Regions from separate parts of the Paenibacillus sp. URB8-2 genome, predicted to be linked through region 1. Evidence: predicted binding sites of a transcription regulator. Region 1 holds the regulator's gene; the other holds the start of a gene.
What was found. Region 1 encodes Rex, which represses fermentation and respiration genes when NADH is low (regulators of the CRP and FNR family bind a similar motif). Its sites were predicted from a motif close to TTGTGAAATATTTCACAA; they were not measured.

Region 1 (4,216 bases):
CGGCATGTGATATAAGATCCGTATGCGGCAGCAGATGCGGCTGGTCAATATCGATGGCGATGAAATCGGCCTTCATTCCCGGCGCGAGGCGGCCCACTTGATTAAGGAATACGGACTTCGCGCCATACTCCGTTCCCATACGCAGCGCTTCGCCGGCTGGAACCGCCGTCGGATCGCCGGACACTCCTTTATGGATCAGCGCGGCCAGGCGCATTTCTTCAAACATGTCCAGGTTATTATTGCTTGCCGGACCGTCCGTTCCGAGCGATACCGTAACGCCCGCCTTCAACAGCTCGGGTACGCGAGCAACCCCGCTGGCCAGCTTCAGGTTACTGCCCGGATTGTGGGAAACGCCGACAGACTTACGGGCAAGAATTTCAATTTCCTCGTCGTTCAGATGGACGCCGTGCGCCACAAGCGACGGGCGGGTGAACATGCCAAGCTTCTCGAGATGGGCTACGGGCCGCAGTCCGTAATCCGCTTCGTTCTGCTCCACTTCCCGCCGCGTTTCAGACATATGGGTATGAATAGGCAAGTCCAGGTCATGGGCAGCCTGAACGAATTTCTCGAAATAATCCGGAGGGCAGGTATACGGAGAATGCGGCGATATCATGGCCGTGATTCTTCCGTTCGCTTTACCGTGCCACTCTTTTGCAAAAGCAATCGCTTCCGCAAGCTTCTGGTCCTGCACTTCCGGCGGGCACAGTCCGATTACGCCCCGCATCAGGACGGAGCGTATTCCGGAAGCTTCAGCCACTTCCGCGACCCGGCCCATGTGATCGTACATATCGAGAAACGTCGTTGTTCCTCCCTTAAGCATTTCCAGTACCGACAGGGCGGTTCCCCAGTAAACGTCGTCGCCAGTGAATTTCCCCTCCATCGGCCACATTTTCTCCTGGAGCCATACCTGAAGAGCAAGATCGTCTCCGTAGCCGCGCAGCAGAGACATCGCTGCGTGCCCATGCGTATTGACCAATCCGGGCAAGAACAGAAGACGGCTTCCGTCAAAGGAAGGAACGTCTTCTTCAAGCGCAGGCGGTTCTTCCCCTATGTATGTGATCAGATCGTTATCGATAACCATATACCCGTCGATAACAGGCTTATCAGCGCCGGGCACAGCGAATTTGCCGCCGCGGATCATCCATTTATTGCCCATCAACTTCCTCTTCCTTTCCTTCGTGAAGATAATACGCCAAGCTTTGCAGGTCTGTCGTAAAGTCGGCAGCGTGCACGCGAACCTCGGATGGCGTCTTCAGGATTACCGGCGCAAAGTTCAGAATTGCTTCAATGCCGGATTCAATGAGAATATCCGCGACATTTTGCGCTTCCTGATCAGGCACGGTAATGATGCCGATGCGAATGCCCTGCTCACGGACGGTATTTGCAAGCTCGTCCATGGGCTGGACGGTCAGTGTATTGATTTTGGTTCCGACTTTCGGCTGATATGAATCGAAGACGGCCGTTATTTTCATCGTATCTTTCAAATATGCATTGTAATTGGATAGAGCATGGCCCAGGTTGCCGGCTCCGACCAAAGCAACGTTGATCGGCTGATCCAGCTTCAGGATATGGCGGATTTTCTCGATCAGGTACGGAACGTCATAGCCGATTCCTTTTCTGCCGAAGTCTCCGAAATAGGCCAAATCCTTTCGTATTTGCGCAGGATTTAAATCGAGCCGCTGTCCAAGCTCTTGAGAAGAAACAGTAGCGATTTCGCGTCTGTGCAGATCGTTCAAAAACCGCAGATACACAGGCAATCTGCGGACAACGGCCTCCGATATTTTGTCCGATTTCATGTGTTCTCCTCCTAAAAGATTATCGATCCCTCCCAAACCCTCCCTTCCAAGGGAGGGCCCCAAGGGCTGCCGCCCTCTGGACACCCGCTAATGGCAATTGGCGTTGGCGGAAGTTGGGCGGAACCTTGATCAGACGGGTGAAGGATCGCTTATCGTCCCGTTCGGGACACGCTTTACGAATGGCGGGATTTAGTTATAGGACCCGCCAAAAGATTAAAACCGGACAGATCGGCCTATGTTGTACAATGGCCAATCCGTTTCTAAAAGCGGCAAGGCTAAAATCGGGTGATCGGCCTATGTTGGACAATGGCCAATCTGTTTCTAAAAGCGGTAAGGCTAAAACCGGTGATCGGCCTATGTTGTACAATGGCCAATCTGTTTCTAAAAGCGGTAAGGCTGAAACCGGAGATTGGCCTATGTTGTACTATGGCCAATCCGTTTCTAAAAGCGGCAAGGCTAAAACCGGGTGATCGGCCTATGTTGTACTATGGCCGATCCGTTTCTAAGATGCTCCGTCATGCTGCAGCCATTCGGCGATTCGCGGAACCATTTGCTCTGTTGTCATATGCTCCATTTTGGGTCCCGGCAAGGAGTACAGGAAGTATTTCCCGTAATAAGATTCGATTACTCTGGTATCATATACGATAACAATTCCGCGATCCTGCGCGGTCCGCACAAGGCGGCCGAATCCCTGTTTGAAACGGATGACGGCCTGAGGCACGGACAGCTTCATGAACGGATTCTTCTTCTGCGCCTGCAGTAGTTCGGCTTTGGCTTCCGCAAGCGGGTGGTTCGGCGGCTGAAAAGGCAATCTGACGATCGCCAGGCAAGTTAGCGCGTCGCCGGGAATATCCACCCCTTCCCAGAAGCTGCTCGTTCCCAGCAGAACGGAAGCGGAATTTTCCTGGAAGCGGCGGAGCAGCTTGCTCCGGCTGCCTCCTTCGACGCCCTGGCCCAGCACGGCGATCTCCTCGGAGGCCAGCGCCTCCTTGAGCGGGTCGTAGACCTGGCGCAGCATCTTGTACGATGTGAACAGAACCAGCATGCGTCCCCTCGTCGTTACCGCGGCCTCGGCCAGGGAATGAACCAGCATATCAACGAACCGGGCGTCGCCCACCGTACCCTTCACGCTGGGGAAATCCCGCGGAATGACCAGAAGCGCCTGATCCCGGTATCGGAACGGAGAAGGAAGCTGTACAGTAGACAGCCGTCCTTCCTCATGAGCCTCATTCAGACCCAGATTGTCGATCATAAACTGGAACGATTTATCGACGGACAAGGTTGCAGACGTCAGAACGATGCTTTTTTTCTTATCGAAAAAAAGTTCCTTCAGGTGGGTGCTGACATCGACGGGCACGGCATAGAGCTGCAGCGATTTGCTGCGGTAATTTCCATTTGCCTCCAGCCAATATACAACATTTTCATCGTTCATGCCCATAAAAAAACGCACCTGCTCGCGGATATCGCCCAAATCTTTGAATAGCCCGCCAACATCGGTTACAAGGCTGTCAGCCGAAGACTGACCTTCCTGATCGCGCATCTCGGACAGCATTTTGTCGCCCTTGCGGATAATATCGCTTAATGAAAGATTCAGTGTATTCTCAAGCAAAGCAAGCTCTTCCCAGCCTTTCGGCTTCTTGGAGGGAAGAAGGCGGTGCACAAGCTGCCCCGCTTCTCCCGCCCCCGAGTCGGCGCGTTCCGGCATCAGAGTGAACAGCTTCTCGCTCAGCAAATCCCACGACTCTTTTACGGTAAGGAGATCGGGATACAGCCTGTCGATAACGCCGCTCCACTCGGAAGCCTGCTCGCTGCCCGAGCTTTGAAGAATCTGACGCAGCGCTGGGAGCTGACCGTTCCGGCTGTCTTTGTACAGACGATTCAGCGTATGAGACACGGTGAAGTGCTTCATATGCATGCCCAGGTGCTTTCCTGCCACTTCCTCCAGCTGATGCGCCTCGTCGATCACAAGGTAGTCATAAGAAGGAAGGAGCTGATGGCCCGCTTTTACATCGGCAAACAATTTGGAATGGTTGGTAATTACCACGTCGGCATTCCCCGCCTCATGCTTGGCGCGATGATAGTAGCATTTACGGAACCACGGACAAGCCCGCCCCAGGCAGGAGTCGGTATCGCTCGCCACCGTTTCCCAAAAGTCGCCGCCCCGGCTGCTCATATTCAGCTCTTCGTCGTCGCCCGATTCAGTCTGAGTGAGCCACACGATCATTTGCGCGGCAGTCAGCGTGTCCTCTCTCGGGGAGACGAAATCTCTTTTATTTATTTTATGTTCAAATTTACGCAGACACAAATAGTGTCCTCTTCCTTTAAACACCGCCGCTTTGAACGGAAAGGGCACGGTCTCGGTCAATAAAGGAATATCTCGTTCGCGAAGCTGGTCCTGAAGATTAATCGTATGAGTGCTG
Region 2 (4,216 bases), 2.5 Mb from region 1:
TATGAATCTTCGTAATCTTGTCTTCGAACAGCGGCTGCTTGTCATACTTCATGGCCCATAACGGATCGCGCGATTTAACATTCGGAACAACCGCGAAGTTGTATTCCGGGATTGGGCTCTTGGTCGCCCATTCGAGCGTGCGGGCATCCCACGGATCGCCGCTCTCGTCGCGCGGCATATAGCGTGTGCTCCAGTAAATGTTATAAACGAGAATGACGAAGCCGATAGCGAGGCCGAGCGCGCCGGCGAATGAGATCATGTTAAGCGGGCCGAAGCCCGTTTCGGCGGAATAGGTGTACATCCGGCGCGTCATGCCCATGAGTCCGAGAATGAACAGCGGGAAGAACGCCACATTAAAGGAAATGATAATCCACCAGAAAGCATGCTTGCCCAGACGTTCGTTTAGGCGGAAGCCGAATACTTTGGGGAACCAGTAGTGGAAGCCCGCGATAACGGCGAATACGGCGCCCGGAATCAGAACATAGTGAAAATGCGCCACAAGGAACATGGTGTTATGGTACTGATAGTCGGCGCTGGCCATGGCCAGCATAACGCCGGTAACGCCGCCGATAGTGAAGATCGGAATGAAAGCCAGAGAATACAGCATCGGCGTTGTGAAGCTGATCCGCCCTTTTCGGAGGGTGAACAGCCAGTTAAAGATTTTGACGCCTGTCGGCACGGCAATGGCCATCGTCGAAATCGAGAAGAAGCTGTTGACCATGACGCCTTGACCCATCGTATAGAAGTGATGCGCCCATACAACGAAGGACAGTAAGGAGATGATCAGCATACTGGCGACCATCGAAGTGTATCCGTACAGATTTTTCCTGGAAAAGGTCGCGATGATTTCACTGTAAATACCGAAGGCCGGCAAAATAACGATATATACTTCCGGATGTCCCCATACCCAGAACAGGTTGGCCCAGAGCATATCCATGCCGCCGTTCGCCATCGTAAAGAACTGGGAGCCGAACAGACGGTCGAACATCATCAGCGCCAGCGCCACGGTCAGCACCGGAAACGCGAAGACGATGATTACGTTCGTAATCAGCACGGACCAGGTGAACATTGGCATGCGCATCAGCTTCATACCCGGAGCGCGCATCTTCAGAATCGTCACGATAAAGTTGACGCCTGTCATCAGTGTGCCGATACCGGAAATCTGCAGCGCCAGCGAATAGTAGTTGTTGCCCACGGTCGGGCTGAATTCCAGACTCGCCAGCGGGAAATACGCGGACCAGCCGGCGTCGGGAGACCCGCCGATGACAAACGAGATATTAAGCAGCATGGCTCCGAAGAAGAAGAGCCAGAAGCTGACCGCGTTCAGGCGCGGGAAGGCGACGTCCCGGGCGCCAATCTGCAGCGGGACGACGACGTTCATAAGGCCGATAATAAACGGCATAGCCATGAACAGAATCATAATCAGTCCATGGGTCGTAAAGACCTCATTGTAATGCTGCGCGTCCAGAAATTTCATTTCCGGGGCGGCGGTCTGCAGACGCATCATCAAAGCGTCGATGCCTCCGCGGAACAGCATGAGCAGCGCGGCCAGAATGTACATAACGCCAATCCGCTTGTGATCAACGGTCGTCAGCCATTCCCGCCACAGCCAGCCCCATTTTTTAAAAACGGTTAACCCGACTACAATCCCGATCGAGGCGAGAGCGATGCTGATCATCGCTCCGTAGATCAGGGGTTCGCCGTGAACCTTGAATTTTTCTATATCAAAATTCATTGGGAGGACTCCTTTCAGTTGTTCAAGTAAGTCTGGAATTAGTTGCTCTGGTGCGTGTGTTCATCCGCCGGCGAGCTGGGCAGAGGAGAGTTGAGTTCAGAATCCGGCTTGCTGTTGAATTCCGTCTGTTTCTCCGGAGCGGGAGAAGGATGAACGTCCTTGTTATCCTGGTGCTCCATGTTGCCGTTGTCCATTTCCATATTGCTGTGGTCCATATCCATATGCTCGCTGTGCTCTCCCGGAGGAGGGCTGAAGGCCAGATGCGTGGACGAGAACGTTTCTTGCCCGACATGGGCCGTTGCCAGCAGCGATTTGAATTTGTCTTCGGTCAGCTGCGGAGCGGTTTCCTTGACGTCTTTTATCCAATTGTCATAGTCTTCGGCGCTCATTGATCTCGCTGTGAACTCCATTTGGGCATAGCCTTTGCCGCTGAAGTTCGTGTTTCTTCCGAGAAAATCGCCTTGGGATTCCGCGACAAGATTCAGATAGGTCGTCATATCGCTCATCGCGTATTTTTGTCCGGCGAGCTGCGGAATCCAGAAGCTTGTAATCGGTCCGAAGGAATACAATCTGAACTCTACCGGGCGATTAACGGGGAAGTTCACATAGTTTACCGTTTCAATGCCTTCCTCCGGATAGCTGAAATGCCATTTCCAATTGGAGGACGAAGCGTAAATGACCATCGGTTTCTGATCCTTGTAATCTGCGGGAACATTCTCCACCGCATTCGTCGTCTTCACGGTTACGACCGAAAGGAAGGCGACGATGATGATCGGAATCGTGATCCAAGTGACTTCCAGCCATTTATTTCCTTCTTCATGCGGAGGAATATACCCTTCGTTGCTTTTTTTTGCGCGGTACTTCACCAGCATGATAATGTAGAGAATGTAGACCACGGCCAAGACGCCGAGCATCGTCAGAATGGACAGGATGATCGTGTCGGACAGCGTTTTTGCCGCAGGCCCCTTCGGATTCAGAACGGTGAGCGAACTGCATCCGGGCAGCAGCAGGAAAAGGCTGAAAAACAATGCGTATAAAGGCCCTTTTTTGTTCATGGTGAACTCCTTTCCTTAAATACTGGTTTTCATTAACCGGAAAACATTAACCTCTATCTATATTAGAAATTCCTTAAGGGGAATGCAAAATGCACAATATAGTTTATATTCCATATAAATCCTATAAAATGGCGATTTGTTTAATTTTCTGTGTAAAAACTGTTACAAAAATCGAGATAATATGATATAGATCACTGTCGTTACGCTGTTTTGCGCTGGATTTTAATTGTTCGAAAATTGTTCATGAATTAAAGATTGTTGCTAAGTTTGTCACAAATAATTTGCTCTTGCGCACAGCTTTTAGTGCCGGTGGTAACAAGTTTTTTGCCTGATGGTTACATTCTCTCAAATTCGTTTGATTCTATTTATGTTAAGGTTTAGAGAGAACTGAACTACATAGGATAGGAGACTTGCCGCCTTGCCGATCAAAAAACTGTTGTTATGCGCTATTATATTTATCATCGCATTGGGAACGGGGCCGGGAGCGCTTGCCGCAGGAAGCGGCGAAATAAAGCTTGGAGTCAATGACAGCGTTACGGATATCCGCGCCGTGTCCGTGGAGTATACCTTTTATGTGCCGGTGCGCGAGCTTGCGGAGAAGCTGAAGCTGAGCCTTTCGGGCACACCGGAGGATTTGAGTCTTGCCGGCGGCGCCGGAAGTCTCAAAATCTTGAAAGAGGGCAAGGGGATCATGGAAGACGGGACGGAAATAAGCCTGGGCACCTTTACAAGCGGCGGTAAGCTGATGGTGCCCCTGAAAATCGTTCCGCTGTTCGGCTATTCTGTATCTTATAAGCCCGATCAGCATTTGCTGCGGATTACGGACGGTACGCAGTCGCTCGATGACGATGCGTTTGCCGCGAAGTTTAAAAACGAGCTTGCGCCGGAAGAGCCGGCCCAGCCTGCTCCAAGCCCGTCCCCGGCCGTGCCGGATTCTTCCGTGCCAGCCCCGAATTCTACCAAGCCGGGAACGCAGGGAAAGATCGTTTATTTGACCTTCGACGACGGACCGTCGGCGACGACCGGGCAGCTGCTCGATATTTTGGAGAAGCACGGCGCAAAGGCGACCTTTTTCATGCTGGGACCGAACATCGGGCGTTATCCGGGTCAGGTGAAGCGCATGGTTAAATCGGAGCAGGGCCTCGGCCTGCATGGCATAACCCATATGAAGAGCAAGTTTTACGCTTCGCCGCCTGCCGCGCTTAAAGAAATGAACCAGGACAATGCAGATCTGGGGGCGGTCTCCGGTCAGTCCACCAAGCTGATTCGCACGCCTTACGGCAGTAAGCCGTATTTTACGAAAGCCTTCAGAGATAAAGTGCTGGGCAGCGGCTATCGTCTCTGGGACTGGAACGTCGATTCCCTGGACTGGAAATATGGGAGCGCCGGCGATTCGATCTATAACAATGTGGTCAGTCAGGTCAGC

Region 2: a site for Rex is predicted at 3,049-3,066, ahead of qoxA (cytochrome aa3 quinol oxidase subunit II). Genes of this name have one in related genera too.

What each region holds. Positions count from the first base shown of each region.
Region 1 is NZ_AP023239.1:3,614,334-3,618,549, forward strand. It holds gene PUR_RS16615 (amidohydrolase) at 1-1,159, opposite strand, end outside; gene PUR_RS16620 (redox-sensing transcriptional repressor Rex) at 1,146-1,796, opposite strand; gene dinG (ATP-dependent DNA helicase DinG) at 2,299-4,216, opposite strand, start outside.
Region 2 is NZ_AP023239.1:1,093,040-1,097,255, forward strand. It holds gene qoxB (cytochrome aa3 quinol oxidase subunit I) at 1-1,735, opposite strand, end outside; gene qoxA (cytochrome aa3 quinol oxidase subunit II) at 1,774-2,790, opposite strand; gene PUR_RS05110 (polysaccharide deacetylase family protein) at 3,209-4,216, shown strand, end outside.